Regions from separate parts of the Bacillus luti genome, predicted to be linked through region 2. Evidence: predicted binding sites of a transcription regulator. Region 2 holds the regulator's gene; each other region holds the start of a gene.
The links. The regulator LexA, encoded in region 2, represses DNA repair genes until DNA is damaged. The targets are predictions, from matches to a motif close to CGAACATATGTTCG.
Positions count from the first base shown of each region.

Region 1: a site for LexA is predicted at 5,631-5,644, ahead of EUC40_RS14875 (YolD-like family protein). Genes of this name have one in related genera too.
Region 3: a site for LexA is predicted at 5,402-5,415, ahead of addB (helicase-exonuclease AddAB subunit AddB). Genes of this name have one in related genera too.

Region 1 is NZ_CP040336.1:2,914,806-2,925,314, reverse strand. Features, by position in the region: gene EUC40_RS14915 (DUF3947 family protein) at 1-144, shown strand, start outside; gene EUC40_RS14910 (C1q-like domain-containing protein) at 285-821, shown strand; gene EUC40_RS14905 (hypothetical protein) at 918-1,529, shown strand; gene EUC40_RS14900 (hypothetical protein) at 1,980-2,174, opposite strand; partial or broken gene EUC40_RS14895 (glycoside hydrolase family 25 protein) at 2,439-3,005, shown strand; gene EUC40_RS14890 (peptidylprolyl isomerase PrsA) at 3,378-4,229, shown strand; gene EUC40_RS14885 (hypothetical protein) at 4,573-4,791, shown strand; gene EUC40_RS14880 (hypothetical protein) at 5,031-5,438, shown strand; gene EUC40_RS14875 (YolD-like family protein) at 5,782-6,129, shown strand; gene gerPF (spore germination protein GerPF) at 6,328-6,543, opposite strand; gene EUC40_RS14865 (hypothetical protein) at 6,755-7,090, shown strand; gene EUC40_RS14860 (SDR family oxidoreductase) at 7,407-8,129, shown strand; partial or broken gene EUC40_RS14855 (DUF6944 family repetitive protein) at 8,348-9,021, shown strand; gene EUC40_RS14850 (YqaE/Pmp3 family membrane protein) at 9,217-9,429, shown strand; gene EUC40_RS14845 (KTSC domain-containing protein) at 9,500-9,709, opposite strand; gene EUC40_RS14840 (transglycosylase domain-containing protein) at 10,174-10,509, shown strand, end outside.
Region 2 is NZ_CP040336.1:1,680,469-1,690,977, reverse strand. Features, by position in the region: gene tkt (transketolase) at 1-165, opposite strand, end outside; gene EUC40_RS08725 (coproporphyrinogen III oxidase) at 389-871, opposite strand; gene phnE (phosphonate ABC transporter, permease protein PhnE) at 959-1,762, opposite strand; gene phnE (phosphonate ABC transporter, permease protein PhnE) at 1,762-2,556, opposite strand; gene phnC (phosphonate ABC transporter ATP-binding protein) at 2,553-3,326, opposite strand; gene EUC40_RS08705 (phosphate/phosphite/phosphonate ABC transporter substrate-binding protein) at 3,422-4,360, opposite strand; gene EUC40_RS08700 (bifunctional metallophosphatase/5'-nucleotidase) at 4,540-6,129, shown strand; gene EUC40_RS08695 (DUF896 domain-containing protein) at 6,171-6,410, opposite strand; gene EUC40_RS08690 (YneB family resolvase-like protein) at 6,456-7,112, opposite strand; gene lexA (transcriptional repressor LexA) at 7,253-7,873, shown strand; gene EUC40_RS08680 (DUF4097 family beta strand repeat-containing protein) at 7,978-8,778, opposite strand; gene EUC40_RS08675 (DUF1700 domain-containing protein) at 8,782-9,324, opposite strand; gene EUC40_RS08670 (PadR family transcriptional regulator) at 9,317-9,640, opposite strand; gene EUC40_RS08665 (ABC transporter ATP-binding protein) at 9,868-10,509, opposite strand, start outside.
Region 3 is NZ_CP040336.1:3,968,759-3,979,267, reverse strand. Features, by position in the region: gene EUC40_RS20205 (hypothetical protein) at 62-337, shown strand; gene EUC40_RS20200 (glycosyltransferase family A protein) at 698-1,267, shown strand; gene EUC40_RS20195 (FkbM family methyltransferase) at 1,418-2,191, shown strand; gene EUC40_RS20190 (competence protein ComK) at 2,411-2,992, shown strand; gene EUC40_RS20185 (DUF4306 domain-containing protein) at 3,209-3,805, shown strand; gene EUC40_RS20180 (TVP38/TMEM64 family protein) at 4,111-4,704, shown strand; gene lepB (signal peptidase I) at 4,761-5,324, shown strand; gene addB (helicase-exonuclease AddAB subunit AddB) at 5,441-8,956, shown strand; gene addA (helicase-exonuclease AddAB subunit AddA) at 8,953-10,509, shown strand, end outside.

The sequences.
Region 1 (10,509 bases), 1.2 Mb from region 2:
CTACAAATGCAGCAACAAATGCAAATGCAGCAAGGTGTACAACCGTATTATTCATCCGTGGAGTATTATTACCCGGTGCATCATATAACACCGTACGGAAGTTCTTTTCTTACTATTCCATATGGAACTGTTTACAATTTATAAACTGGAAGGAATCTAGTTGTATATAAAAATATAAGGGTGCAAGTATAGGGCACCCTTACTAGAAAAAAATATTAGCTCGTCCAAACATTACTAATCACTCTTACATAATATGCAGTAATAAACATGAAAGGGGAACTAGTATGTCTTGTTATTACTATTGTAAATATTGTAAGGAGTACAAAAAGAAACAGCATGACTGTTGTAAGAACACAAGTAAGTGCAATGACAATAAAGACAAGCTTGTAAGGGCATCTGCATTTAGAGCTAGAAATACGGTGGATCAAACTGTTCCTGCTAATACTTTTGTAAAGGTATTGTTCCAAAATGAACAATTTGATTTAGCAAATGAGTATAATCCGGCAACGTCTATTTTTATTCCGAAGACTAGAGGGGTTTATTCTATTATTGGAACAATTGGTTTCTTTCCAAACAATCTCAACTTAAATTATAGAGCGCGTGTAGAAATTCGTGTGAATGGAAACGCTGCAATAGCTATAGATAACGACTTTTTTGGTCCGATAAATTTTGGGAATGTAGTAAGTGTTTCGACGATAATTCAATTGAATGAAGGAGATCAAGTAGAGGTTTATGCGCAAAGTAGTATAGATGGAGTTTTAAGTCCTTTAGAAGATGGGGCACATTTTGAAGCTGCAAGATTTCCTTCTCCAATTAAATAATGAGTATACAGAAGATAAAAGGTAAAGCCTCATCATGGGTTTTACCTTTTATTAAAAATAGTAATAGTTTGTCCAAACAATTCTAATCTATTTTACATATTATATGATAATAAGTTTAAAGGGGGAGTTACTACGTCTTATTATTATTGTAAGTATTGTAAAGATTACAAAAAGCAAAGTCATGACTGTTTTAGGAAAAGTAGTCAATGTGATAGGAAGTATGTAAAAGTAAAGTGCTGCGATGATAAGAAGGACGAGCTTATAAGGGCGTCTGCATTTAGAGCTGTTAATACAATGAATCAACCTGTTTCGGCAAATACTTCTGTTAAAGTATTATTTCAAAATGAGCAATTTGATTTAGCAAATGAATATAATCCAGCAGCGTCTACTTTTATTCCGAAAACTAGAGGGGTCTATAGTGTATTGGGGAATATAACATTTTCTCCAAATGATATTGCTGTGAATTACAGAGCTAGAGTTGAAATTCGTGTGAATGGAAATCCAGCAATAGCGATAGACAATGACTTTTTTGGGACAGGGGTATTTTTTAATAATGATGTCTCAGTAACTTCTATTCTTCAATTAGAAGCAGGGGATTTCGTTGAAGTTTTTGCAGAGAGTAGCATTGCTGGTGTAATCGTACAAAATGTTAATGGTTTCAATACGGTTCACTTTGAGGCTGCGAGATTTCCTTCTCCAACTAAATGAAGCTGAAGATTAGATATTTTGTAAGAATGTTTTAAGACCCTCATCAAATGGTGAGGGATTTTTATTGTTTTTCTAATATATATAAGTGAATTAATGAAATATATTGTTATTTGAGCATAATTCCGTGCCTTTAGGATTATGAAAATACAAAGTTGAATAAAAGCGAGATGCACTTCTAATTAATAAAACGGTTAACAAGTTTATATATACAGAAGGATATGGATGATGGTTAAACAAAAAAGAGCATACATAAAAAGTACGCTCTAAAGAAAGATAGGTTTTATGAGTGGATAATCTCCATACGATAATATATGTGCATTTAATGAAAACGTGTAAGGAATCAATAAATTATCAATGAAATATCATGAAATGAGTAATTTAAGCCAATTAATGAAGTAGTTTTTCAAAATTATCGAAGTAACTAAGCTGTAAAACTGCGAATTATGTGGATTAACAACGGGATAGGGATTGTACTTCGGTTTCATATTTCTTATAGTCTGGGTATTGAGTGATAGTTTGGCATTTAGGGATGCGAAGTTGATTAATTATAGAAACATTTGTAATTACTTCATTACAAGGACCGAAAAATGTAACTTTTAGTTTTGAATTTGGTGGAACTTTGAATACGATAGGTTTTTTTTCCATGAAATCAGCTCCTAATATTGAGTGTGACTTACGATTCACTTTTTGATTCATGTGAATAGGTGTATTAATATAATATGTAATTTTAGTGAAGTTGATTGTAATAATGTGAAAAGACATTTTTATTATGGAATCAATAAAAAAATGGTTTTTTTTTTTGGAAAATAATGATTCTCCTTATTTATATAATAGATTGCTAGCATTAGGCATATGAGACTTACAATAAAAGAAAGCAGTGAATATGATAATAAAAAGGAGTTGAATTGTATGGGTTTTATTGTAGATATTTCAAAATGGAACGGAACTATTAATTGGGATATTGCAACACCTCAATTAGATTTAGTTATTGCTAGAGTTCAAGATGGCTCGAACACAGTGGACTTTATGTATCGAAGCTATGTGGATGAAATGAAAAAGCGCAGTATTCCATTTGGTAATTATGCATTTTGTCGTTTTATATCTATTGCTGATGCAAAGAAAGAAGCACAAGATTTTTGGGATCGTGGTGATAAAGCTGCTAAGTTTTGGGTGGCGGATGTAGAAGTTCAAACGATGGTAGATATGCAAGGGGGAACTCAAGCATTTATAGATGAATTACGTCGTTTAGGTGCGGAAAAAGTGGGGTTATATGTAGGGCATCATACGTATGTATCATTTGGAGCACGAAATATTGAGGCTGATTTCGTTTGGATTCCTCGTTATGGAGGAAATAAGCCAGCATACCCATGTGATATTTGGCAATATACGGATTCTGGAACTGTTTCTGGCATTGGAAAATGTGATGTGAATCAATTAATAGGAAATAAGTCACTTTCTTGGTTTATAGGTTCGAATTAAGTAAATCAAATAAGCATAGTGGACACGCAGTAGTCAAGTAATATTCTGTTAGGTACGGAGCAAATTAATAGGACGAGCTTGAATGTATGAATGTTAAGGGGAATATAGCTGGATCAAAATCTTTCCGTATGGGAAAGAGTAAAAAATATGGTGGATATCGGGCAAACACATTGTATTAGTCAGTAATGAAATGTATTTTAATGAATACGTAAATAGTCTTCTTACTATTAAAATAGGAAGACTATTAACATTAGAAGGTAAAAGAACATAGTCGATTCAAATGAAATGAATTACATGTAGAAAACACACTGTTTTCACAATAGCAGTGTATAGTTACTTTTACATATTGATAAAAGTGAGGTATTTGAATTGAAAAAGAAACAGCTATTTTTGGGAACGATTATTTCATGCGTAGTGCTGGCATTATCTGCATGTGGTTCCTCTGACAACGTAGTAACATCAAAAGTAGGAAACATTTCAGAGAAAGAGTTAAGTAAAGAACTGCATGAAAAATATGGTGAAAGTACTTTATATCAAATGATGTTAAGTAAAGCATTGCTAGATAAATATAAAGTTTCAGATGAAGAAGCACAAAAGAAAGTAGAAGAAGCGAAAGATAAAATGGGTGACAACTTTAAATCGACTTTAGAGCAATTAGGATTGAAAAATGAGGATGAATTAAAAGAGAAAATGAAGCCAGAAATTGCATTTGAGAAAGCGATTAAAGAGACTGTTACAGAAAAAGATGTAAAAGAGAACTATAAACCAGAAATGAAGGTAAGTCACATACTAGTAAAAGATGAAAAGACTGCTAAAGAAGTAAAAGAGAAAGTAAATAATGGTGAAGATTTTGCTGCTTTAGCGAAGCAATATTCAGAAGATACTGGTTCAAAAGAACAGGGCGGGGAAATACCTGGGTTCGCTCCTGGACAAACAGTGAAAGAATTTGAAGAAGCTGCGTATAAATTAGATGCAGGACAAGTAAGTGAGCCAATTAAAACTACTTACGGTTACCATATTATTAAAGCGACTGATAAAAAAGAGTTGAAGCCGTTTAATGAAGTAAAGGATAAGATTCGTAAAGATTTAGAAGAACAAAGACTACAAGATACGACAGGTAAATGGAAACAACAAGTAGTCACTGATTTATTGAAAGCTGCTGATATTAAGGTAAATGATAAAGAATTTAAAGAGACATTTGAATTTCTAGAAAAGAAATAAATTAGAAAAGGGAACTCATATAGAGTTCCCTTTTCTAATTAGTGTGTGAGTTATAAATAGATAGTAAGACAATACAATATTACATTTTAATATTAAGAATTACAATGTAAAATTATGGATATAATTAAAGGGGAGAAAATAATTGTTTTATAGATTGTTGGTATTATAATGTTTTAGTTAATTAATTTTATTAAAGTGGATAACATTATTTGAAGAATAATACATATAATTGTATTGAAAAAATATTGCCGTTATAAGAAATGACAAGCTGAGCATTCTGTGAAAAAGAATGCTTATTTGTAATTGAATTAGTTATTAAAAAAATTAAGCTAGGAGAGATATTATGAAAGTCATTTTTCAAAGAGAAGGCGGAGGGAAAGTTTTTGAATCGTATGATGAAAATATAAGTGATTTAATGGTGATATTAAAAGAAACGAAAGGGATTAAAATCGGGATGGTTGAGTATGGAGTTATAAAATATAAACTGGAGTATTTTCGTCATCCGAAAAAAGCAGAAACAGAGAGAGAGTTACATATAATAATACAACCTAAACATATTTAATCGAGTATGTATGAAAAGAGAGTGTTGCTATTGCTCTCTTTTCATAAAAACTTATAAGGAATGGATTTTTTTCATTATAAGTTTCTTAAGTTTTGTGAGTTCGTTCATTATTATATATGTGTTTTTGTAAGGATGGTTAATACAAAAGATCAAAACTTTGTAGTATAGGCAGGGATTTTATATTTAGGTAGATAAATATATAAGAAAATAGTTTTTAATGGAATATTGGAGGGCAAAAAATGAGTTTAGCAAGTTATGTAGGCTGTAACGTTAAAATCCCGCTAACAGATCCAGATTCTAATACTCTAATTGTTTTTGGACTATGTTTTTCAGATGATAGTGCACTTGAAGTTGTGCAAGAATTTCAGTTCCAAACAAATTATACGTATGAAGTTTCATCTGGTTGGGGAATTGAACTAGTTGAGTGGCAAACTTTAAAGGAGAAGAAAGAAGCTAAAGAAAAGCTTTTAACTTTATGTTCGATTATGGAAGGATATTTGAATGAGGGGGACTATTTTGAATTATTTAGTTGTTGGGTTGGTGATGAAGATCAGGAACGAGTAGGAGATTTGAAATTGAAAATAAATCATTTTAATATAGATGAAATTTGTATTCCAGAAAGAACACTAGTTAGGATAGAAAAATAAATGTTGATAACATCAAGTATTAGAAAAAGCGATTTCACACTGAGTGAAGTCGCTTTTGTCGTTATTACATGTACTTAATTTTGGGAGTGAAAAAATTTTGTTTGAAAAAGGAAAAAGAAACAAAGGTTATAAGTATGATTCCATAATAAAAATTACGTTAAATTAAAAAATATAAGCATGCCTCTTCTCAAAAGAATGTATGTTCGTGTATAATTAGAACAAACGTTCTTTGTGTGGGGCGTTTTATGATTTAGAAATACATACAATCTTAGTAATTACGAAAAAATGATTGAGGAACAGAATGTTTGAAATAGAATAGATAAATGAGCAAGGAGATAAAGAAATGAATGAGGTAAAGGTGCAGAAAGAAAAAAAAGTGTGGGTTCCATTTACAGTCATGTCGGAACAATTGTTAAGTGTGCGCAAAATTGTTGGTGAGAAATTAAAAGTACAAAAGCCGATTTTAACAAACGAAGCAAAAGAAAAAATTTCTGATGAATTGTTAACTTCCTTCTTGTCTGAGAAAGAGATGTTGGTTACATATTTTGAAGATGGTTACATACTAACAAGCTATATGACAGTCGTACATATAAATCCAGTAAAGCAAATTGTAATGTGTACAGACGCTTTTTACAAAACGTATGTATTTAATGGTACGGATATTATTAACGTACAAGAAGTTGAAATGTAACATGTAGGTTTTTTGATTGATGAATAAGGAAAAAAGGAAAAAATCATACGAAGAAGCAGCTAGCTTCATACTAGCTGCTGAGCCCCAGGGAAAGGGAGAAAAGATAGGGTACTCCAAAAATCAATAATAGCTGTATAACAGCCTGATTATAGTATAGACAAATTTAAAAATCCTAAACAGAATGATGAAAATATAGCGTTAGGCGGTACCTACTTGGTTTTGATCTGCAAGGTCAGAATCAAACGTATTAGTCGCACTAACACCGCTAAAAGTATTAACGACAAAACCAACATTCGATGCGCCAGATCCATTATAAGCTTTCGTATTTTCTTTCGGAGAAACGTTGTAGAAATCACCTAAGTTAAATGAACCGTTACTATTTTGTACAACTAAATTCCCTACAACTGATGGCATAATTTTCACCTGCTTTACATTTAATTGTTAACACTAATATATGGAGCTATAGTCCAAATGGTTCATTTAACAAAAATTGTGGAATAGTAAAACATTTGAATTATCGTTTAATCCTTTTATAAAAGTGTGTTAAAATTAATGTAAGTTTAAGTAATTCAAAGATTAAATTTGTATAATTAATATATATGAAAACAAAAGGAGGCAAAATGTTATGAATAATGTTATAAAAAAAGTGGATTTAACAGATGCAAAATCAAGTCCTCTTGTTGCACTTATTTATAGCAATGAAGTTATATTGGTTGAAGAAGCATTTTGTCCAAATGAAATAAAATTAAAGTTTAATGAAATAGCAATTTTATCGGCAATTAAAACAGCACATATTACGAAAGTATCTATTAGGAAAGACCTCGAAGTGATTTTTCATGATACTGGTGTTTTATTAGTGAAGCAAAATGTTGATTATAGTAGTAATCAATCTATTACTATGCATTTTGAACAATTCAAAAAGTTGCAAAATGAAATTGAGTATTTACATAAAAGTATGTAAATAGGTTAGATGAAGATTCTTGCATGAAAGTGGACTGTTTTGTGGTGAAAATTTTTTGGAGGAATCGCACTGTAAACATAAATATATTTTTATTTAGATGCAAGATAGTGAGGTTTTTAAACTGATATATTAGGTGTAGCTCACATTTTTCAGTGTGAGAAATGTTGAGGAATTAAAAGTAATATTAAATTTATGGATATATAAACAGGAGTAACCGCTATGGTTATTCTTTTTTTTCAATATCAAAAATGCTACTAAAGTATGAAGTGAGTTGATACTTTAGTAAATGGCTGAATAAAAGTGAAGAGAGTAAAATATGGAAAGGGAGGCGAGGGAATTGAAGCAAAATGAAATTAGGAAACTTGTACTAATTACAGGAGTGACGCAAGGATTAGGACGCGCAATGGTTGAAAGATTTCATGAATTGGGATGGAATATATGTGGATGTGGACGTTCAAAAGATAAAATTGAAGAACTAAAAAAACATTACGGTAATACACATGATTTTCAAATCATTGATGTTTCAGATTCTCAGCAAGTTAGTAGTTGGGCAAGCTATGTACTTCATAAGTATAGAACCCCTGATTTGTTAATAAATAATGCATCAATTGTTAATCAAAATTCACCAATTTGGAAAGTTACAGCTAGTGAATTTGATAATGTAATGAATATAAACGTTAATGGTGTAGTAAATGTAATAAGAGCATTTGTCCCAGCGATGGTAGCTAGGAAAGAAGGAATTATTATTAATATGAGTTCTAGTTGGGGGAGAGAAGGTGAGGCTGAGCTTGCACCGTACTGTGCTTCAAAGTTTGCAATTGAAGGTATTACGAAATCTATGGCACTGGAATTGCCTCGTGGAATGGCTGTTGTCGCTTTAGATCCAGGAGGAAGCATTAAGACCCCGATGCTGTATTCATGTGCACCACAATATGTAAAGGAATCACCTACACCTGAAATGTGGTCACATAAAGCAATTCAATATATATTAAATATAACAGTAGAGAATAATGGGGATTCGTTGACGTGCCCAGAATAGCATCAAAAGTAAGTGTATATTGACTGATATAAATGTTTTTAACTGCATATATCTTCATTGAGAAATGTGTTGATAAAAAAGTACCGTAAAGGTGCTTTTTTTGTATGATTAACACTCTATAGAATGCACAAAATTACATGTGCAAAATAAAATAAGAGATTAAGGGCGATGTTTGTTTATTTCGAAAGCAGTAGAAAATTTTTGTACGGGTGATAAAAATGAATCTGCGCAGTTTAAAAGTGACAGGGGCATGGTTTCAAGTAGGTGGAAATCTTACAGCGGCTATCGGAACAACAAGAGGATTTCATGGAGAAGAAAAGGTTGAATCGGATCTTGTTATTGTAGGAAGCTCATTACAAGCCCTTGGGTATATATGCAAATTGTGGAAAGTAATTGTAGTAAAGATGATGGGGAAAAAGAAAATCAAAATATATATTTGGAGAATAGAAGTAAAATACTTGATAAAATGGGGATTGAGTTATTAGCATTAGGAAATATATCGAATGTAATAGGAACGTATTTTAATATAAAGGAACAACTGAAAGAGAATGATTATCTTATAATTGTCGGGAACAGTTTACAGTCAATTGGTGCTTTTTTAGGAGTAGAAGCAGCATTGATGGAGAGAAAAGCTATACAAAGAATCATTATTCTAGGAAATTCTATGCAAAGTTTAGGGGCTGGGCTTCAAGCATATCAAGGCATTATTAATGTATCAAAGGATGAAGTTGAAAATGAAGACAGTATCATGGATAAGGAGAATGAGAGGATAATAGCACTCATTGGTATTTGGATACAAGCAATAGGAACTGTTATTTCTGCAATTGGATTAACAATAATAGAGGGAGAAGAGAGGGTAGAAAACAATCAAGGTGTTAAAATATCCATTTAAAGAAAGTATGTAAAATTTCAGTTTTACGTACGGGACAAAATTGATATAGTAGGTTTTTCTTTCATATGAATAGAATATATAACAGTAAAGGAGTTTTTATTGTTCACTTGAAATGTATGAGACACCCAAATAAACGGGTAGATTAGCGCATGGAAAGAGGAGAAATAAAAAAATAAAACAAGGAGTTTTCAAGCGATGATGTATTTATTAGCAATTTTTCTTCCACCTGTAGCGGTATTATTTTGCGGAAAGCCATTTCAAGCAATAATAAATTTTATATTAACATTAATATTTTGGGTACCAGGAGTTATACATGCAATTTTTGTTGTACATGAAAAAAAAGCTGATCGACGTTTGAAGAAACAAATTCAAGCATATGATGAAATTAATAGGAGAAATAGAAGGTAACTAGATCGTGAAAATTTTTTAAAAAGAAAGGAGGAATTGTCCCCCTTTCTTTTTTATATGGTGTTTAAGTTTAAATTTTCGTGTAGCGGTAAGAATTTTTAATATAAGTATTATGATAATAACTTTTAGAGTGTGCATTTAATAAACCAGTGTAAATATTTTCTGGTACGTTAAAGAAATCATACATACCATTCTTAAGTTGAATTCTTAAAATCATAGACAAAGGATTATAGCCAACAGCAACTATATTTTTTGAGATAATGGGAGATAACTTCATCATTACGCAACTCCTTACTTTTCATTTTTGTTGATTTCTTGTAAATATTGGGATTATGTTGTTGAAATTCAAATAATTAAAGAGGTATTATACTTATATGCAATATATTAAATGTTCGTTATACGTAATTATAAGGAAGTTCACACGAAGTACATATCGTTGTGCTATTTTTATTTCACCTTTGATTTATAAATAAGAAAATATTGACCATTTGAAAAAAAGGTTTATTATTTATACGAGGTATTAAAAATTCACTTTTTACATTCTATGCTTTAAGGGGCAGCATTATTAGGAAAAATAGAAGTGAAAATAGCTTGTATAAGAAGTATTCTAAAATTTATAATCTGTGAATTGGGAAAATATTGAATGCTCCAGGTCGATATACTTTCTTAATAAAATTTTTTAGAAAGTGACCTCAATATTTTTAAGTAAATCAACGGGAGAATTGAAAGGCAGGAGAAAGTAACATGTCAGAAAATTATCGTTCTCGTGAGGAGCGACGACAAGTTAAAAAGAAAAAACAGCCAGCTTCTAAAAATCAAAAACCAAAAGGTAAAACATCATTTTTTCGTAAGTTTTTAATTAGTTGTTTATTGCTTGGTATAATTGGTTTAGTGGCGGGGGTTGCTACCTTTTTTGTAATGATTAAGGACGCACCAAAACTTGAGAAAGCAAAACTTGTTAATCCGTTATCCTCAAAAATTTATGATAAAAATGGCGATTTGGTATATGAATATGGGAAAGAAAAAAGGACGAATGTTACGTACGATCAAATTCCTAAATTAGTAGAAAATGCCTTTTTA
Region 2 (10,509 bases):
CGTTGGGTTATTTGGATTGTGTTTCATAAATTGAGTCCATAATGTATAAGCCATTGGTGCTGCACCCATTGGCATTCCTGGGTGACCAGAGTTTGCTTTTTCAATCGCATCGATGGATAATGTGCGAATCGTGTTGATAGAAAGTTGTTCGATTGAATGTGACATGCTATTCTTCCCTTCGCTTATATTAGTAAACGTTTTATACATTTATATGATAGCTTCCCACGCAAGATTATACAACATGTATCGACAAATATGTTGATGTTTTTTTGATTTTTTATAAAAAAATCAATGATTTCGGGAATGTATGGGTATTCAATATGACATACTTTTTCATTGTTTTTATTTTAAAAAGAAAGGGAATTGTCTGTATATTTATACATCATTTTCAAATTCCATAATGTAAGACATATCCTTCCCTATTTTTCACTCTACGAAGCAAACGAATAAAAGACTTTAAATCTTGACATAATTTATCTCGATCAAATACATATCTTTCATATTCTCCATCAATATTAGTATCATTTCCCCATTGAGACCGTCCTGTCAGTTCGATTGTTTCTGGACCTAAAGAAAACATACTAACTAGCGAACAAAATAACTGTTCTGCTATCTCTGCCCCTTTCTGTTCAATTTTTGTAATACCATAATAATGAATCCCAAATCCTTCTGCTCTTTTAGCAGGATAATAAACCGGAATCCAATGAATAAAATCTAATAGATACACAATGAGCTCATCACTTAATACGACATATTCCTCTATCATCGCCTCTTCTTTATACAAGAAACAACCCTCAATCCAATTCACACCTTCAAAATCCAATCCCTCTTTTTCAAATGAAACAAATACAAATTCATGCTGTAAAGCCAAAAGACCCCTCCTATTATCCAATAATATCCACATTATTTATTCTCATTATATAAAAAAAGCACCTTTTATAGGTGCTTCTTTCATAAATCATACAATTTTCTTCCTTATCGAACTTGAAATAAAGTCAATGATAATTACCATTAATATGATGCCTAATAAAATAATTCCAACGCGAGACCAATTCCGTGAGCTTAAAGCAAAAATTAGCGGCGTCCCAATACCACCCGCTCCAATAACACCTAAAATAGCAGCGGATCGTACATTAATTTCAAACCTATATAACGTATAAGATAAAAAGTCCGGTAACACTTGTGGTAATACCGCATACCAAAGAATTTGAAAACGATTTGCTCCTGTAGCAATTAGCGCTTCGGTCGGTCCCTTATCAATATTTTCAATTCCTTCCGAATACAGTTTTCCTAGCATCCCGATAGAATGTAACCCTAAAGCTAGTACGCCCGCGAAAGAACCTGGACCGACAGCTTTTATAAATAAAAGTGCCATTACTAATTCGGGAAATGTACGGACAAAACTAAGTACAAATTTCCCGGTTCCTGAAGTTAATTTTCCACTACTCATATTTGTTGCTGCCCAAAAAGCAAATGGTATAGATAAAAAGGCGGAAATAAATGTGCCTAATACTGCAATAGCCAACGTATCAATTAAACCATGTAATAGATCTTCTCCATCTGGCAAGGATACATACGACCAATCTGGATTAAATACCCCTGTCATAATTGCTTTTGTAATTTCTCCCGCGGTATTCTTTATTCCTTCTAACGGGACTCCTGAAAAGGCCCATACATATATACCTGCAAGTGCTATAAAAATAATCCAGCGATATACACTTGGTTTCTTTCGTTTTGGCATGATCATCGTCGATTCACTCATTATAATTTCTCCCGCAACAACGTACTTATATAATCAATTAACAATACAACAACAAGAGTATAAATAATAATAGAAGCGGTTTGTTGATATTGTAAAAATCCAAGTGTACGATCATAATACAATCCAATGCCACCTGCTCCTACTAACCCTAAAACAGCTGCTGCACGTACATTCACCTCAAATGTATAAAGTACATAGGAGACAAAATGTGCTTTCACTTGTGGCATTACCCCATAAACAATCCACTGCACCTTATTAGCTCCTACAGCAGTCATCGCTTCTAACGGACCAGGGTCAATGGATTCAATGGACTCATATAACAATTTCGCTACGAGCCCAATCGAAAAACAAGTAAGAGCCAAAATACCTGGAAGCGGCCCTATTCCAAAAATCGCCACAAAAATAGCAGCTAATAGTAAATCTGGTATCGTCCGTATAAAATTTAAAATCAAACGAGCTGGACTGTACAAAAACACATTAGTAAATACATTACTTGCCGCAAATAGTGCAAGTGGAATGGCTAAAATGGCCCCTAAAGTCGTCCCAATAATCGCCATACGTATCGTATCTAACATCGCTGTTGTAATAACTTCAAAATAACTCCAATCGGGCGGCACCATTTCCTTCAATAAATCCATCATATTAGGAAAACCAACTACTAGTTTTGCAAATGATGCGTCGACCTGTACACTACTGCCCCATAACAGTACAATAACGAGAATAACCGTTAACATATGCTTCAATTTACTTGGTGGCTTCGGTATCGATTTCGAGTACATCGTCACGTCGTTCATTTAGCTGCCACCTCTAATAATTCACTTTTTCGAGCTACTTCCCCATATATTTCAGCAAACTTTTCATCCGTTGCCTCTTCTACCAATCCATCAAAGACAACTTCACCTGCATGTAATCCAATAATACGAGTAGCATATTGCCTAGCTAAATCAATAGAATGCAAGTTTACAATTGTCGTAATTCCAAAATCTTCATTAATTTTTTTCAAATCATCGAGCACTTGCTTTGTTGTGAGTGGGTCTAACGATGCAACAGGTTCATCCGCCAATATAATTTTCGCTTCTTGCGCCAATGCTCTCGCTATCGATACACGTTGCTGTTGTCCTCCTGATAATTCATCAGCTCGTGCATATGCTTTCTCTAAAATATTCACTCTTTTTAACGCCTGAAATGCAAGCTCCAAATCTTCTTTTGGAAACAACCCTAACGTTGTACGCAGTGTCGAATGATATCCAACACGGCCAGCTAATACATTTTTCAATACCGTTGATCGTTTCACAAGGTTAAAACTTTGAAAAATCATACCTATATCTCGGCGCATTCGTCGTAATCCTTTTCCTTTTGCAGCAGTAATAGACTCGCCTTCAATAATAATTTCACCTTCTGTAATCTCATGAAGACGATTTACTGATCTGAGAAGTGTAGATTTTCCAGCCCCGGATAATCCGACCATTACAACAAACTCACCTTTTTCAATCTTTAAATTTATATTATTCAATCCTTTTGTACCATTCGGATACACTTTGGAGACGTTTTGAAACTCTATCACTCATCTTACCTACCTTCAATGTATTATCAATAACCTAAAAACGGCAAACTAACCGAAATCACACGCCTTCCAGTTAGTCGCCATTTCCATATGTATTATTGTGTTTTTACTTTCTTTCCATATTCACGAACGATATCAAATTTACTATCATCAGATTTAACATATCCTTCATGCGAGTATACTTCTTTAATAATTTTGTGGCCTTCCTCATTCTTTCCAATTTCAATGAAAGCATCTTGTAATTTCTTACTCCACTCTGCATCTAAATCAGAGCGTACCGAAATTGTATCGTTTGGAATTTTCTCTGTAAATTTCACTATTTTCGTTTGATCAAATATATTCGGGTAATCTTTTTTTACAATATTGCGCGCATCTTGAAATACAACAGCTGCATCTACGTCACCATTTAAAAGAGCGATAAGAGACTGATCGTGACCTTTTAATGTAACAGGTTTCACATCTTTCAACGGATCAATTCCCTCTTTTAACAACACCGCTGCCGGCCATACATAGCCTGCTGATGATGTAACATCTTGATAGCCAATTTTTTTATCTTTTAAATCTTTTACACTATTAATGTTAGAATCTTTCTTAACAACAAATTCAGATTTATAAAAATCTACTAACTCTTTTGTAGGAGCCCCTGTTTCATCCTCTACTCCAAAACGTTGCGCCTGTAAAATTACATTTGCAGCCTTTTTCTCATGCGCTAACACATACGCAGTTGGAGGTAAGAAACCTACATCCACTTGCTTAGATGCCATCGCTTCTACAATTGTATTATAATTCGTTGAAATACTAACTTTTACCGGGATGTTTAATTTATCACTTAATAACTTTTCCAACGGTTTTGCCTTAGCTTCTAACGTATCTGCATTTTGAGAAGGAACAAATTGAACATTTAACGTCTTCGGTACATACCCTTTTTTTGTATCTTCATTTTTACTTGCACTTGATTCCTTCGTTCCACAGCCACTTAATAATCCCGCTGCTAGTACAACTGTTGTACCCATTGCAAAAACTTTTTTCAACATGTTAATGCCTCCATTTTTTGTTGTTATAAAATAACCTTCCGTAAACATGAAGAAATATATCACACATTTTCACAAATAATTGTCTATTTACAGAATCTTTACACACTCTATACATTCACATTAAAATTCCCTTCATATTTTTGATATGATTAACATGAAGATAACAATAGAAAAGGTGAATGATGTTGAATCAAAATCAAATTGTAACTTTAAACATCTTATTAACAAGTGATATACATGGTACTGTTTATCCAATTCACTACCAAGATAATTCCAAAGCAGAAATTGGTTTAGCTAAAATTTCTACCCTTATAAAAAAAGAACGTTCCAAAAATAAAAACGTTCTTTTAATCGATAATGGGGACTTCATTCAAGGAACACCATTTACTTACCATTACGCTACATACGAAAAAGATAAGAAAAATCCAATGTCCTTATTAGCCAACTATATAAGTTACGATGCTGCAATTATCGGAAATCATGAATTTAATTATGGAATGGATATATTAAATCACGCTGTAGAAACTGCAAACTTCCCGTACTTATCAGCAAACATTTTAGATAAAAACATAAAAGCACCCTATTTCGGGAAACCTTACATCATCAAACATATTGAAGAGAATATAAAAATTGCTATTTTAGGAGTAACAACACATTACATCCCAAACTGGGAACAACCCCTTCATATTCAAGACTTACATTTTGAAGATGCACTGGAAACTACAAAAAAATGGGTTGCTTACATCCACGAACACGAAAAACCAGATTTACTAGTCGTAGCCTATCACGGAGGATTTGAACGTGATTTACAGACCGGAGTACCAACTGAAGTGTTAACAGGCGAGAACCAAGGATATGCAATATGTCATGAAATTGAAGGTATAGATATTTTATTAACAGGACACCAACACCGAGAAATTTCTCGCACAATGGCTAACGGTGTAACAATTTTACAGACTGGATGTAATGGGCAATCAGTTGGAAAAATAACCGTAACCTTCGAAAGAATGGAACAGAAGTGGATTAAAAAAGAAAGTTATTCAGAGTTGTTGACGGTGCAAGGAATTGAGGCAGATCCAGATGTTCTTTCCTTAGCATCTGATTATGAAGAGAATACACAAAAATGGCTTGATCAACCTATCGGAATCATTCATGGGGACATGCAAATTTCAGATGTTATGCAAACTCGTTTGCAAGATCATCCATTTATTGAATTTATAAATAAAATACAAATGGATATAGCTAACGTTTCCATTTCTTGTACAAGCTTATTCCATAATACATCTCCAGGTTTCCCGAAATATGTAACAATGCGTGACATCGTTTCTAATTATATTTATCCAAATACATTAAAAGTAATTAGAATAACTGGAGCGGATATAAAAGATGCCCTTGAACTCTCTGCTTCTTATTTCACATTAAATGTAGATGGAACCATCATCGTAAATCCTACCTACATAGAACCAAAGCCGCAACACTATAATTACGATATGTGGGAAGGAATTTCGTACGTATTAAACATTTCCAAACCAATTGGCGAGAGAGTAGAATCTTTACAGTATAAAGGCGCTCCTCTAAATATGACGGAAGAATATGACGTCGTTATGAATAATTATCGCGCAAGTGGCGGAGGGAACTTTTTTATGTTTCAAAATAAGCCAGTAATAAAAGACATACCAACAGATATGTCTGAACTTATCGCTAACTATATATTGAAACATAAAAGGATAGAAGCAACGCAAAATAATAACTGGAAAGTTATTAAATAACGAAATTAACAATAAAAAAGATGGGCAGCTACGCCCATCTTTTAGTTTAATTTTGCATTATCTTGCTTTTTTAAAGCTTTTAATTTCGTCGGTGTAACATCTGTACCTTCTTCGTTAACAACTTTAATCCCTTTAAGTTCGTTTAACATATTTTGACGAAATCCTTTTAAATATTGTTCACGTAGCGATTGACGCTCACGTTGTTCTTCTTCAGTTAAACCTTCAGCTTTTGCTTTTTTCGCTAAGAAGTTAATGCGTTCAACGAGTTCGTGATTAATCATCTCGAATCCCCCTTCTAATCAAAACTGATTATTATCATACAATAGTTACTCTTCTTTATCAAGCAATTGCTTTGTATACTCTACATATCTACGATGTACAGTCGCTTTTGAAACATTATGACCAAATCCACGAAGCGTTGCCGCAATTTCTTCGAAAGTAAGTTCACTTTTGCGTAAGCGTACAATTTCTTCAATTGGCACCTCTTTTTTCTCTCGGCCTACGCTTAAATTACGATTTTTTAAATTATTTTCTGGACGATAGCCCTTTTCTACTGCGCGTTGCATGCCACGTTTAATTTTCAAGTTATGAATCTTTCTTTGATACTCTTCAACAATCCCAATTATATCTAACACCATCGAATCAGAATCCGAAAGCTGTAATTCACCATTATGAGTATGTGTATACACTTTGATTCCCTCTTTATGTAAACAGTGCATTAATGCAATTTTCGCATTCCCCCTACCGAGGCGCGTTTCATCTTGTATAAGTAGCACATCAATTTGTTCGTCTCGAATTGTATCCAACACTTCTAATATACCGTCACGTTCAATTGTATAACCACTAGCCTGCTCTTCAATTACTTTTATAACATTCATTTGATAGCGCTCAGCTAAATGCAATAATTCATCTTTTTGACGTAATAATGATGTTTCCTGTGCTTCTTTTGTTGTACTCACACGTGCATAAATAATTGCATTCATTATGAACCCTCTTCCTCACTATTATTTCCCTTCAGTGTAACATAAATTCGCCTTTTGTTCGAACTTATGTTTGTAGAATGTTTTTTCACATGTTATACTAATTAATAAGAAAAATGAAAGAAAACGAGGTGTTAGAAAACATGGAAAAGTTAACGAAACGCCAGCAAGACATTCTCGACTTTATTAAGCTAAAAGTACAAGAAAAAGGATATCCACCTTCCGTACGTGAAATCGGTCAAGCAGTCGGCCTCGCTTCTAGTTCTACAGTGCACGGACATTTATCACGACTAGAAGAAAAAGGATATATTCGACGCGATCCAACAAAACCACGAGCAATTGAAATTTTAGGTGACGATCGAATGGATGCAGAAACACAATCTGTTATTCAAGTTCCTATCATCGGAAAAGTTACTGCTGGATTACCAATTACGGCAGTTGAGAGTGTAGAAGATCACTTCCCACTTCCAGCTAGCATTGTTGCTGGAGCAGATCAAGTGTTCATGTTACGTATTTCTGGAGATAGTATGATTGACGCTGGTATATTTGATGGTGATTTAGTTGTTGTTCGCCAACAACAGTCTGCATACAACGGTGAAATTGTAGTAGCTTTAACAGAAGACAACGAAGCAACGGTTAAACGCTTTTATAAAGAAAAAGACCACTTCCGTCTACAGCCGGAAAACTCTTCATTAGAGCCTATCATTTTAAAACAAGTATCAGTTATCGGAAAAGTAATTGGTGTATATCGTGATTTACATTAAAAAATAATAAAAAGAAGATAATCACCTTATTTATATAGGTGACTATCTTCTTTTTATATTTTGATAGAATCTAATTCCAAAACGCACATATTATCTATCCTGCATTAACGCACTTCTATAGTCACATCTCCAGCAGCGGTTTTACCATTAATCTTTTTACTGCCATTACCAATCGTTACGTTTTGATTTTCTTCATTAAAAATTGTTACATCTCCGGCAGCGCTTTGCCCACTTATAATTGCATCTTGTGGTTTTTCCAATAAAGTAATCTCTACATCTCCAGCAGTTGAACTTGCCTCTACATCATATTTAGGATCATGATCCATAATATACACTTCCCCACTAGCCGTTTTCGCCGTTACTTTCCCTATTACCTTTTTAAAACTCAGCTCACCAGCTTTCGTGGATCCTTCCACACTCTTAGCTGTGACATGTTTCAAATCTACTTCTCCAGCAAATGTCTCGACACTTACACGGTCACTTTTCACATCACTGATTTCTATTTGTCCAGCGGATGATTTTACTTTTATTTCTTCATAAAAACGTTCAGGTACAAATAGAGTCAATGTAGGTGTTTGAAATCCGAAGTTGTAAAATGAAAAATCAAACGAATCGCCCTTTTCCCTTCCCCCTATAATTTTTAATGCGTCACCCTCTTCAGCAATACGAATCTCCTGTTTCCGCAAATCCCCTGTTTGCTTCACATAAAAAGAGGAATCCGGAGATTTTTGGATAACAATATCTCCAGCATCTAAATCAACTTCTACGTTTTTTAACGCTTCGTTTTTAATAACCTCTTCCTTATTTCCTTTCTCTACATTTGCTACTGCTTTTTTATACGTTTGCGAAATCCCTATTACTCCAACAACGATACAAGCGATAGCTACGAACAATATTTTTTTCATCATCTACTCCCCTTTTATCATTTTGAAGTTCCACATTACGTATCGTACGCATAATCTCTTAAACCACTTCGTACTATAATAAGCGATAATACATAACAACAAACCTACTCCAACAAATGTTATACTAACGAAAAGATCCAACCATATAAAAGTGCTCATAAATACTTTTATAATAACGAAAAATGGCGTCACTACACTCGCAATACCACCGACCCAAAAGGAAAATATAAAAGCAACAATTGCAATTAATGGTCCTAAAACAATAATAAAATTAAACAAACTAAGTCCAATCGCTGCCATAACAGCTCTTGTCACATTTGAAGTTGAAGGATCTTTTTTCATCTCATCAAATCGATACATTGCAAGTAAATCTTTTGCAATTGTTTTCGGAGAACCTAACCCTTTTATTATTTCCGATTCAGTTTTCCCTTCTTCTATTCCAAATTGAAAATGCTCTTCATAATCAAACAAAATATCCTGCCGTTCTTCTTCTGGTAGTTTTCTAAGCTGATTCGATAATTCCCTGAGAAACTGTTCTTTATTCATCCCAATTCACCCCTTCAATAATTTCTTGTACACCTCTCGCAAAATCTCGCCACTCTGTTACCAATAACTTAAGTTGCATCTCCCCTTGCTCCGTTAACTGATAATATTTACGAGGCGGTCCCTCGGTAGACTCTTTTAAATACGTTTGAAAATATCCCTCTTTCGTTAAACGACGCAATAATGGATACACAGACCCTTCCGATATTAAAAATTTATTTGAGATTTGCTGAACAAGTTCATAGCCATAACTATCTTTACGTTTCACAAGTGCCAAAACACATAGTTCTAACACACCTTTTTTAAATTGAACGTTCAATTGCAGTCCTCCTTTCTCGCCACAGTACTGTTCAATAAACAGTAGCTTATTTATCCATAATATACCACTTGGTACTGTTTATTGCAAGGTACTCATTTATGTTTATTCCCTAAATGTAGAAACCGCACAAATAAAAGCCCGAATACGGTCATAATATAGCTGAGCATTATTTGGGCTTTTATTCGATTTGAACTATATGAATACAAAACTCCCCCACTCTTTCTCCTCTATGAACCAACTTCCATTTGTGACCCTAATAAATTTCGAAATACACCTTTTCTCTCTTTAGCCAATTGATTAAATTCACCTTTTTGGACAATTTCACCTTTTCCTAAGACAATAACTTGATCGGCATTGCGTATAGTAGATAAACGATGTGCAATAACAACAATAGTCATTGTTCCTTTCAATCGTTCTATGGCTGATTGGATCTTTACTTCATTTTCAGTATCTAATGCACTCGTAGCTTCATCTAATACTAAAATGGATGGCTGTCTTAAAATTGCCCGTGCTAGTACAAGCCGTTGGCGTTCACCGCCCGAAAGTCTTACCCCCCGATCTCCAATCAGTGTGTCAAGCCCATTTGGAAGCGTTCGTACAAATTCAGCAGCAGCTGCAAACTCTAATGCATCCCAAATTTGTTCTTCACTTGCATTCGGTTCAATCATTAATAAATTTTCTCTAATGCTTGCATTAAATAAGAACGGATCTTGTGGTACATAGCTAATAGCCCGCCTTAAGGACAATAAATTATCAGTTGTAAGAGGAGTACCATCTATTAACACTTGACCTTTTTCTGGCTGGATCAAGCCCATTAAAACATCAATTAATGTACTCTTCCCAGCACCAGAATGCCCCACAATAGCCGT
Region 3 (10,509 bases), 2.3 Mb from region 2:
TTGTTGTTGAAATATATGAGCACATTGATTATATTGGGGGGGGAGAAGGTGGGGGATATATATGGTAGAGAAGTATACAAGTGAAGTAATACTAGATGTTCGTATAGGTAACGAAGAGGACTTAAAACATACGATTGAAGAGATAAAGGCGTACGCGAAAACGTATGAACATGATAAAGTGACGTTAATTGATTTGAAGAAATCTCATTCGCACATTTCATCTGAAAATCGATATATAATATTATTACAAATAGAAAGGAATACAGAGAATCTTGGAAGAAAGTATAAATATGAAGAAGAAAAAATAGTAGGTTTTTTTGAGGATGAAGAAGAGTAAATATAAAGGTAGTAGAGATGTAAAAGGCGTTCCATGAAGGAAGGTCTTTTAATATATTTTCACGTGCTATACATGTAGATTTCTGAAACGTTTTGTAAAGAACGATCCGGCAAAAAGAAAGTGAATATAATACTATTTGATTTGTCCATGTATCTGTTCACTTTTGAATATTTATGAGTTTTATACTACCCTCATTACTGTTGCATCTGTCTATGTAATATGCGAACCGTTCATAAAAATCATGAACAAAACAGAGAATCTTACATATTGTAAAGATAGGTTGAAAATGCATACTACATCATTTTGTATCCTAATATGTAACTAAGTAAGGGTATGTAATTTTGAAAAAGAGGTGAGGAGTTGACGAATATTGTACTTTCGATTCTAATTCCTTCTGTTCCAGAACGGATGACTCATTTAAAGCAAATGCTTGATACATTATATGAACAAGCTAAAGATAAACCTGTAGAAATACTTGTATTGCTCGAAAATAAAAAGAGAACGACTGGAGAAAAGCGTAATATTCTTATTGAACAAGCGCAAGGTGAATACGTTGCTTTTGTAGATGATGATGATCGAGTAGAGCCGAATTATATTGATACGCTATGTACTACTATTGCTTCAAATGCTACAGCTGATTGTATCGTATTCGATGTTTCAGTAAATTTCAATAATCTTTTCACTAAAGTTACTAAATTTGGAAAAGAACTCGAGCATACAGAAGATGAAAATTTTTATTATAGAAAACCGAATCATATCATGTGCTATGCAAAACGAATTGCCGTACAACACAAATTTTTAAATGTAAGTTATGGAGAAGATGATGAATGGGGTGCTAGAGTATCACAAGATATTGTGAATCAAGTGAAAATTCCAGCTACGTTATATCATTATGATTATGTGCCAAAGCCAGCAAGTTGGTATACGTGAATTCAATCTATATAAGCCCTCTTTAAAAATATATCATGTGAAAATGTATTTGAATGCAAGGTATAGCAACGTATGAAATATTTATAAAATAATGATATGGAAAATATAAGTAGGGTTTATATAGGTGAGAATGATTAAAGGAGTGATAGGATGTTTGTAGAGCCAATTCAAGTTACAAAGAATGATGTACACTTTAATGTGATTTCTAATCCGCAGACAGTATGGATTTGGAATCATATGAACCGAGGGGAATGGGAAGAAGAAACATTTAAGATTTTTGATAGATTTTTAAGTCCCACACACTCATATTTAGATATAGGAGCTTGGATCGGTCCAACTGTATTATACGGAGCACATAGAGCTAAACGTGTGTATGGAATTGAGCCTGATCCTATCGCTTTTCAGGAGCTTCTAGCAAATTGTGCATTAAATCATTCTATTGCTTCAAAGATTACCCCTATTAATGCGGCTATAGCTGAAGAATCTGGAGATATTAACTTATACATGAGACATACATTTGGAGATTCTACTTCTAGTCTGGTTCCAACTATTTCAGATCACTCTTGCAAAGTGCGAGCTCTTACAATATACGATTTAATAAATAATAATAACATCCAAGATATAAACTTTATTAAAATGGATATTGAGGGCGGGGAGTATACTCTTATTCCGCAATTGCAGGAATTTTTAACATCGCATAAACCAACTTTATATTTGTCACTACACCCAAAATTCTTACATGAACATCTTCATTTTGTATCAATTGAAGATAAAACCTCTCCTGCGATTCAAACTGAAAAATTGCTTGATAGTCTACAGAGTTACAAAAATATATATGATATTTCTGGTAATCGTGTCAATCGTGATCATATTCACACCATTACGAATACCGGAGAATTTGTATTTACGGATGAAAATTGGTAAGTATAAATGATACATTCATTTCCTTATGTAGAATCCTCTTTTTATATGAATTAATTATTTATTATTACTATATTCCCATTAATAAATTTATAATGTGTTTAATAAATGATAAACCTTTGTAAATAATCGTAGATTGTAAGGTTTTTCCCTTTTTTTAGTGCTAACATTATACATGCAGCTGCTAGTATAAATAGAAAATAAAAAGGGAGATAGTAAAGTATGGAAAATAAAGTAGAACGCTATGTCGAAAATTATGTTGTAAATAAAAATACGATGGCCTTACTTCCTGTTATCCTTAGTGAAAAGAAAATTGTTACGCGAGTTGTCGAAATAGAAGATTCTTTTTTCGTATTTCAAAAGCCTCTAGATATTATAGAAAGAAGTTGCCGCAAGCATGGTTCTAGTTTCTTAGGCAGAAAAGAAGGAACGAAAGAGTTAACTCATATTACACATAAAGCACCGATTGCGATTAGTCCGACGGATCAACTTTATTTTTTCCCTACCTATTCTTATTCTAGAAAAGAGTGCGCGTGGTTATCTCATTTTTATATTGAAAGTAATAAAGAATTAAAAGATGGAAATCTTATTATTAGATTTATAAATGGCTTTGCTGTGAAGCTAGAAATATCAAAAACTAGTTTTGAAAATCAACAAAATCGTACAGCGAAATTGCGTACAGAGTATGAAGATCGTCGGAAGAAACAAGGGAGTCCTTGTTTTAAAGAGGTTGATCAAAGAGATGGATTAACGTTAAGACCAGCTTATGAGAAAGTGTATGTTGTTAGAGAAGAGGATATATGAGAGGAAAAGGATGGGGAGACTCATCCTTTTTGATTTCATTATATATACCGTCTACGCTGTAAGATTCATAAATAAAACGAGAGAAATGTACAAATTTTTTGTTCTCAGAGGGCTAAAGAGAATATTGAATTACAATATAATGGTAATTATCCTGTATATTTAATATAGTGTGAACATACATCATATTTTTTCCATGCTGTATAAAAAGGAGATGGTATGTTGAAAAGGACCATGTTATTTTGGGTGCAATATATTCTTGCTTTGCCTATATTTTTTATTACATTTATGTTTACAAGTTTCACTGGTAGTCAGTTGATGATAGATGCTGATAAACGACATTTTGTTTTCACACCTCAAAATGCAACTGATTATAGTCAAATTAGTGAAATTGATAAATTGCTATTTGCTTTTTCAATTCAACCGTTTGTCACTATAGTATGTTTTCTGTCAATCGTGTATGTACTAACACTTATTGTCTTTCAAATTATTGAATGTAAGAAGCAAAGAAAGATATTACATAGCCTGCAATATATGATTCTTATACCAATGTTTCTTTACTTGTGGTTAGGAACAATAAATTTTTCCGCAGTTAATTTAACGTGGATAGATAATTGGAAAGATTACCTCATCTTCACTCCTGCAACTATAACGAATGAAGAAGATATATATATGATTGATAAGTTTCTATACAAATTTCGAATGTTACCTATTCCGAGTACAGTATTAATACTATCTTTCTTATATATGTTAATACTCATCGTAATTGACAGTATACGCTTGCTAAAAAAAATGCTTGTAAGAACTAGCAAATAGATGATTGTTTGAAGGGAAAATAATGATCCGTCGCTACTTATATGGAAAAGACTAATTATTACTTTCTGTATTCTCTTTTTTCTCATCAAACGTAACCATTAAGTTATAATCGGACACGTTATTTAAATTAACTTCACATCCTGTCGAATATTGATAGATTATCATAGCATAATAATGAAGGAATTCTAATGAAAGGTATGGAAAGTTTAATAAATACATCTCCATATGTCGTATCTACCATTTCCTCTTTCATTTCCGCAGTGATACAGTAGAGGTAGTAATAGAGTAAAGGGGTAAAGTGTAGAATGGATTTTCAGTCGATCAAAGAGTATTTTTCACCAGAAAATATGGATCATATTGTGGAAAGTTATAAAGCGTTCGGACCACTTCTTGGTATTGGTTTACCGATGATAGAAGCGCTAATTCCAGCATTACCACTTATTGTGTTTGTACTAGCGAATGCTGTTGCATTTGGATTTTGGCTCGGTTTTCTATATTCATGGCTTGGCTCAGTAATAGGTGCCATGCTTGTCTTTTTCATTATCCGTCATTTTGGACGCAGTCGTTTCTTCTCTTTTGTAAATAAGCATGAGAGAGTGCGAAAGGCAATGGGGTGGATTGAAAGAAAAGGATTCGCACCGATTTTCGTCATATTTTGTTTTCCGTTTACACCGTCTGCGCTTATAAACGTTGTCGCTGGTTTATCTCGCATTAGCGTAAAACAGTTTGGACTTGCGCTCGCATTCGGAAAGCTTGTGATGATTTTTATTTTAACGTATATCGGTCATGATTTAATGTCATTTATTCATAATCCGGTGAAATCAGTAATTGTAGCAATTAGTATTTTTATTTTATGGTATGTCGGTAAAAAAATTGAAGTAAGGTTAGAACTACATTAAGAATAGTCTTCTTTGTAAAGGCAAGCTTCATTATTAAAGGGTAAGGGGAGAAGCGGATGAAGAAAACTTTGAAAAAAGAAGGCATAGAGTGGATACGAACAATTTTAATTGGTGTATTATTAGCTGTATTTTTTCGAACGTTTTTCTTTTCAACGTACGTTGTAGAGGGGAAGTCAATGATGCCGACATTGCAAGATGGCAATATGCTCGTTGTCAATAAGGTGAGTTATCAAGTAGGGGACTTAAACAGGTTCGATGTTGTTGTGTTTCATGCGAATAAAAAAGAGGACTATGTAAAACGAATTATCGGTTTACCTGGGGATCATATCGAATATAAGCATGATAAACTTTACATAAATGGACAATTCGTGGATGAGCCTTATTTAGAAACATTTAAGAAAGAGATAAATGGACGGCAACTAACAGGCGATTTTAAACTAGAAGAGTTAACGAAAGAAAAGTCTGTACCGCCCGGTTATATTTTTGTAATTGGTGATAATCGACTTGGCAGTTGGGATAGTAGACACTTCGGATTTGTGAAAGCTGATACAGTTGTCGGTAAAGTTGATTTACGATATTGGCCAATTAAAGAGGTACAAACGAATTTTTCAAAAGGTTGATATAATGAAGTAGAAGTATAGAAAAGACAAACAACTCCGTTTGTCTTTTTTCGTGTACTATAATACAATTATAGTAGCAAACTAACGTTCGTTATGTAAGTGAAAGGTGGGGTTACATGTCACTTCGATTTGTGATTGGTAGAGCGGGAAGTGGAAAAAGTACACTTTGTTTACACGAAGTACAGGAAGAGTTAAAGCAGCGCCCGAGTGGGAAAACAATATTATATCTTGTGCCAGAACAGATGACATTCCAAACGCAGCAGGCGTTAATTGGAAGCGAGGATGTAAGAGGTTCTATTCGGGCACAAGTTTTTAGTTTTTCACGATTAGCGTGGAAAGTGTTGCAAGAAGTTGGCGGAGCGAGCCGTCTTCATATTGATGAAGCGGGCGTACATATGTTACTTCGTAAAATTGTAGAGTCGCGTAAAGATGGACTATCAGTGTTCCAAAAAGCAGCGGAGCAAAACGGTTTCTTTGAACATCTTGGTAGTATGATTGCAGAGTTTAAACGGTATAATGTGACGCCATCTAACGTATATGAAATGTGGCAACAACTAGATGCGCATAGTAGCAGTGCAGAACAAAAGCTATTAGCGAATAAAGTATATGATTTACAACTATTATACGATGATTTTGAACGTGCTTTAATTGGAAAGTATTTAGATTCAGAAGACTATCTGCAATTACTCGTGGAAAAACTTCCGCAGTCTGAATATGTAAATGGAGCTGAAATTTATATAGATGGATTTCATTCGTTCTCCCCGCAAGAGCTAGAAATTTTAAGAAAGCTCATGATGTGCGGAGCGAGAGTCACAATTACGTTGACGATAGATGAAAAAACGTTAGCGCAGCCAGTAAGTGAACTAGATCTATTTTATGAGACGACGTTAACATATGAAAAAATAAAGCAAGTAGCACGTGAAGAGAAAATAGAAATTGAAAAAACAATTCCACTTATGGAACAGCCTCGTTTTCATTCTCCGGCATTAGCTCATTTAGAAACGCATTATGAAGCTCGTCCAAATGAAAAGTTTCATGGTGAAGCAAGCGTAACAATTAGTACAGCAGCGAATTTACGAGCTGAAGTAGAAGGAGTTGCTCGTGAAATTCGTAAACTTGTCGCGGATGAACAGTATCGTTACCGAGATATTGCAGTCCTTCTTCGTAACGGAGAAAGTTATTACGATGTAATGCGAACGTTATTTACGGATTATAATATTCCGCATTTCATCGATGAAAAACGCCCGATGTCACATCATCCATTAGTAGAATGCATTCGTTCTGCACTCGAGATTATTAGCGGGAATTGGCGCTATGACGCAGTGTTTCGCTGCGTTAAAACGGAGCTTTTATATCCGCTAGACGTAAGAAAAGAAGCGATGCGCGAAGAAATGGATGAGTTTGAGAATTACTGCCTAGCGTACGGTGTACAAGGGAAGAGATGGACTTCTGAGGATCCGTGGATGTATCGCCGCTATCGTTCACTTGACGATACAAGCGGAATGATAACTGACAGTGAACGTGAAATGGAAGAGAAAATAAACAGGCTGCGTGACGTTGTAAGAACGCCTGTTATTCGCATGCAAAAAAGGTTAAAGCGTGCGGGAACTGTTATGCAAATGTGCGAAGCCGTTTACTTATTTTTAGAAGAACTTGATGTTCCGAAGAAGTTAGAGGAATTACGTATACGTGCAGAAGAGAGCGGAGAATTCTTATTTGCGACAGACCATGAGCAAGTTTGGGAAGAAGTAATGAGCCTTCTTGATACGTTTGTAGAGATGCTTGGTGAAGAGAAAATGTCACTTTCTATGTTTACGGACGTTATGTCGACAGGTCTGGAAGCACTTCAATTCGCTAACATTCCGCCGTCATTAGACCAAGTATTAGTTGCTAATATTGATCACTCCAGGTTATCAAACGTGAAAGCAACATTCATTATCGGCGTAAATGAAGGCGTCATACCAGCAGCACCGATGGATGAAGGAATGCTTTCTGATGAGGAAAGAGAAGTTCTTGGCGCGGCAGGAATTGAATTAGCGCCAACGACGAGACAAACTTTATTAGAAGAACAGTTCGTTATGTACCAAATGGTAACGAGAGCGACTGAGAAATTATACATTTCATGTCCACTTGCAGATGAAGAAGGAAAGACGTTACTAGCGTCTAGCTTTATTAAGAAAATAAAAAGAATGTTCCCAGATGTAAAAGACTCGTTCATTACGAATGACGTAAACGACTTATCGCGTTCAGAACAAATTTCATACGTAGCAACACCAGAAGTAACGTTATCTTACGTTATGCAGCAATTGCAAACGTGGAAGCGATACGGATTTGAAGGGAATTTAGACTTTTGGTGGGACGTATATAACTTCTACGTAACTTCAGATGAATGGAAACAAAAAAGTAGCCGCGTGCTATCAAGTTTGTTTTACCGAAATCGTGCGCAGAAACTAAGTACAGCTGTAAGTAGAGATTTATATGGAGATACAATTAAGGGAAGTGTCTCTCGTATGGAACTATTTAACCGTTGTGCGTACGCTCATTTTGCGCAGCACGGTTTATCGCTTAGAGAGCGTGATATTTTCAAGCTTGATGCACCAGATATCGGTGAATTATTCCACGCAGCACTAAAGAAAATTGCGGACAAGTTATTACGTGAAAACCGCACTTGGGCAGATTTATCAATAAAAGAGTGTGAGCATCTTTCTGTTTTAGTAATAGAAGAAATTGCGCCGTTATTACAAAGGCAAATTTTATTAAGTTCAAATCGTCATTTCTATTTAAAACAAAAACTACAACAAATCATTTTCCGTACATCAATCATTCTTCGTGAACATGCGAAATCGAGCGGATTCGTACCAGTTGATTTAGAAGTGCCGTTCGGTATGGGCGGTACAGGATCGCTTCCGCCAATGGAATTTGCATTACCAAATGGTGTGAAGATGGAAGTAGTTGGCCGTATTGACCGTGTCGATAAGGCGGAAGATGAGAGCGGGACGTTCCTTCGTATTATTGATTATAAATCAAGTGCAAAAGCATTAGATTTAACGGAAGTGTATTACGGATTAGCACTTCAAATGTTAACGTATTTAGATGTTGTTACTTCAAACGCACAGACGTGGATGAAAAAAGGCCATGCAGCATCGCCAGCTGGTGTACTGTATTTCCATATCCATAACCCAATCGTTGAGATGAAAGGTGACGCAACGGAAGCAGAAATTGAAAAAGAAATTTTAAAGAAGTTTAAAATGAAAGGACTCGTACTAGGAGATGCTGACGTTGTCCGTTTAATGGATAACAAACTTTCAACAGGAAGCTCAGATATTATTTCTGCTGGTCTGAAAAAAGACGGTAGCTTTAGTGCGCGTTCTAGCATTGCAAGTGAGCAAGAGTTTAACGTATTGCAAAAATACGTACATCATACGTTTGAAAATATCGGAAAAGACATTACAGAAGGTGTTATCGATATTGCTCCTTATAAAATGGGGAATAAAGCGGCATGTACGTTCTGTAACTTCAAATCTGTTTGTCAGTTTGATGAGTCACTTGAAGATAATCAATTCCGTGCGTTAAAAGATATGAAAGATAGTGAAGCGATGGAGAAAATAAGAGAGGAGGTTGGCGGAGAATGATAGAAAATTGGCCTAAAAAACCAGAAGGTAGTCAATGGACAGATGATCAGTGGAAAGCCGTTGTAGCGAACGGGCGTGATATTTTAGTCGCAGCAGCAGCTGGATCAGGTAAAACAGCAGTATTAGTTGAACGTATTATTAAAAAGATTATAAACGAAGAAAATCCAGTCGATGTCGACCGCCTGCTCGTTGTAACATTTACGAATGCAGCGGCGCAAGAGATGAAAAACAGAATCGGAGAAGCATTAGAAAAAGTATTAATTGATGAACCAGGTTCGCAGCACGTAAGAAAGCAGCTGAGCCTATTAAATAAAGCTTCCATTTCAACGATTCACTCATTTTGTTTACAAGTAATTAGAGGATATTACTACATGCTTGATGTAGATCCTCGTTTCCGCATTGCGAATCAAACAGAAAATGAACTGTTAAAAGAAGAAGTGCTAGATGACATATTAGAAGAAGAGTATGGAATTGAAGATAATACGATATTCTTTGAACTTGTTGATCGTTATACGAGTGACCGTAGTGATGATGACTTACAGCGTATGATTTTAGCACTTCATACAGAATCAAGAGCGCATCCGAATCCCGAGAAATGGCTTGATAAATTAGTAGAAGCATACGACGTCGAAGGAAAGACCATTGAAGATTTAGTGTACGCTTCTTACTTATTAGAAGATGTGAAGTTCCAGCTTGAAACAGCGGAACAGCATATTCGTAAAGCGACGGAACTCGCGATGCTTCCTGACGGTCCAGTGCCTCGCGTTGAAACTCTGCAAGCAGACGTAGCTTTACTTGGAACGTTATCATCCGCTGCTCGTGAATCGTGGACAAGCGTATATGAAGCGATGCAAAACGTATCGTGGCAAACGTTAAAACGTATTAAGAAAAGTGATTATAACGAAGATATTGTCAAACAAGTAGACTCTCTTCGTAATAAAGCGAAAGATGAAGTGAAGAAATTACAAGAAGAGTTATTTAGCCGTAAACCTGAAAGTTTCTTACGAGATTTTCAAGATATGCATCCTGTATTAGAAAAACTCGTTCAGCTTGTAAAAGTATTTACAGAGCGTTTCCAAGCGATGAAGCGAGATAAAGGAATGGTCGATTTCACAGATTTAGAGCATTTCTGTTTACAAATTTTAAGCGAGCAAAGTGAAAACGGTGAAATGAAGCCATCAGCAGTAGCGCTTCAATATCGTAATAAATTTGCTGAAGTGTTAGTCGATGAATATCAAGATACGAACTTCGTACAGGAATCGATTATTAAATTTGTAACGAAAGATTCTGAGAGTGAAGGAAACTTGTTCATGGTTGGCGACGTGAAGCAGTCGATTTATCGTTTCCGACTAGCAGAACCAGGCTTATTCCTAGGAAAGTATAAACGCTTTACGCAAGAAGGATTAGGCGGCGGAATGAAGATAGACTTAGCGAAAAATTTCCGTAGTCGCCATGAAGTGCTAGCAGGAACGAACTTCATCTTCAAACAAATTATGGGCGAAGAAGTTGGGGAAATCGATTACGATGCTGACGCTGAATTAAAGCTAGGTGCT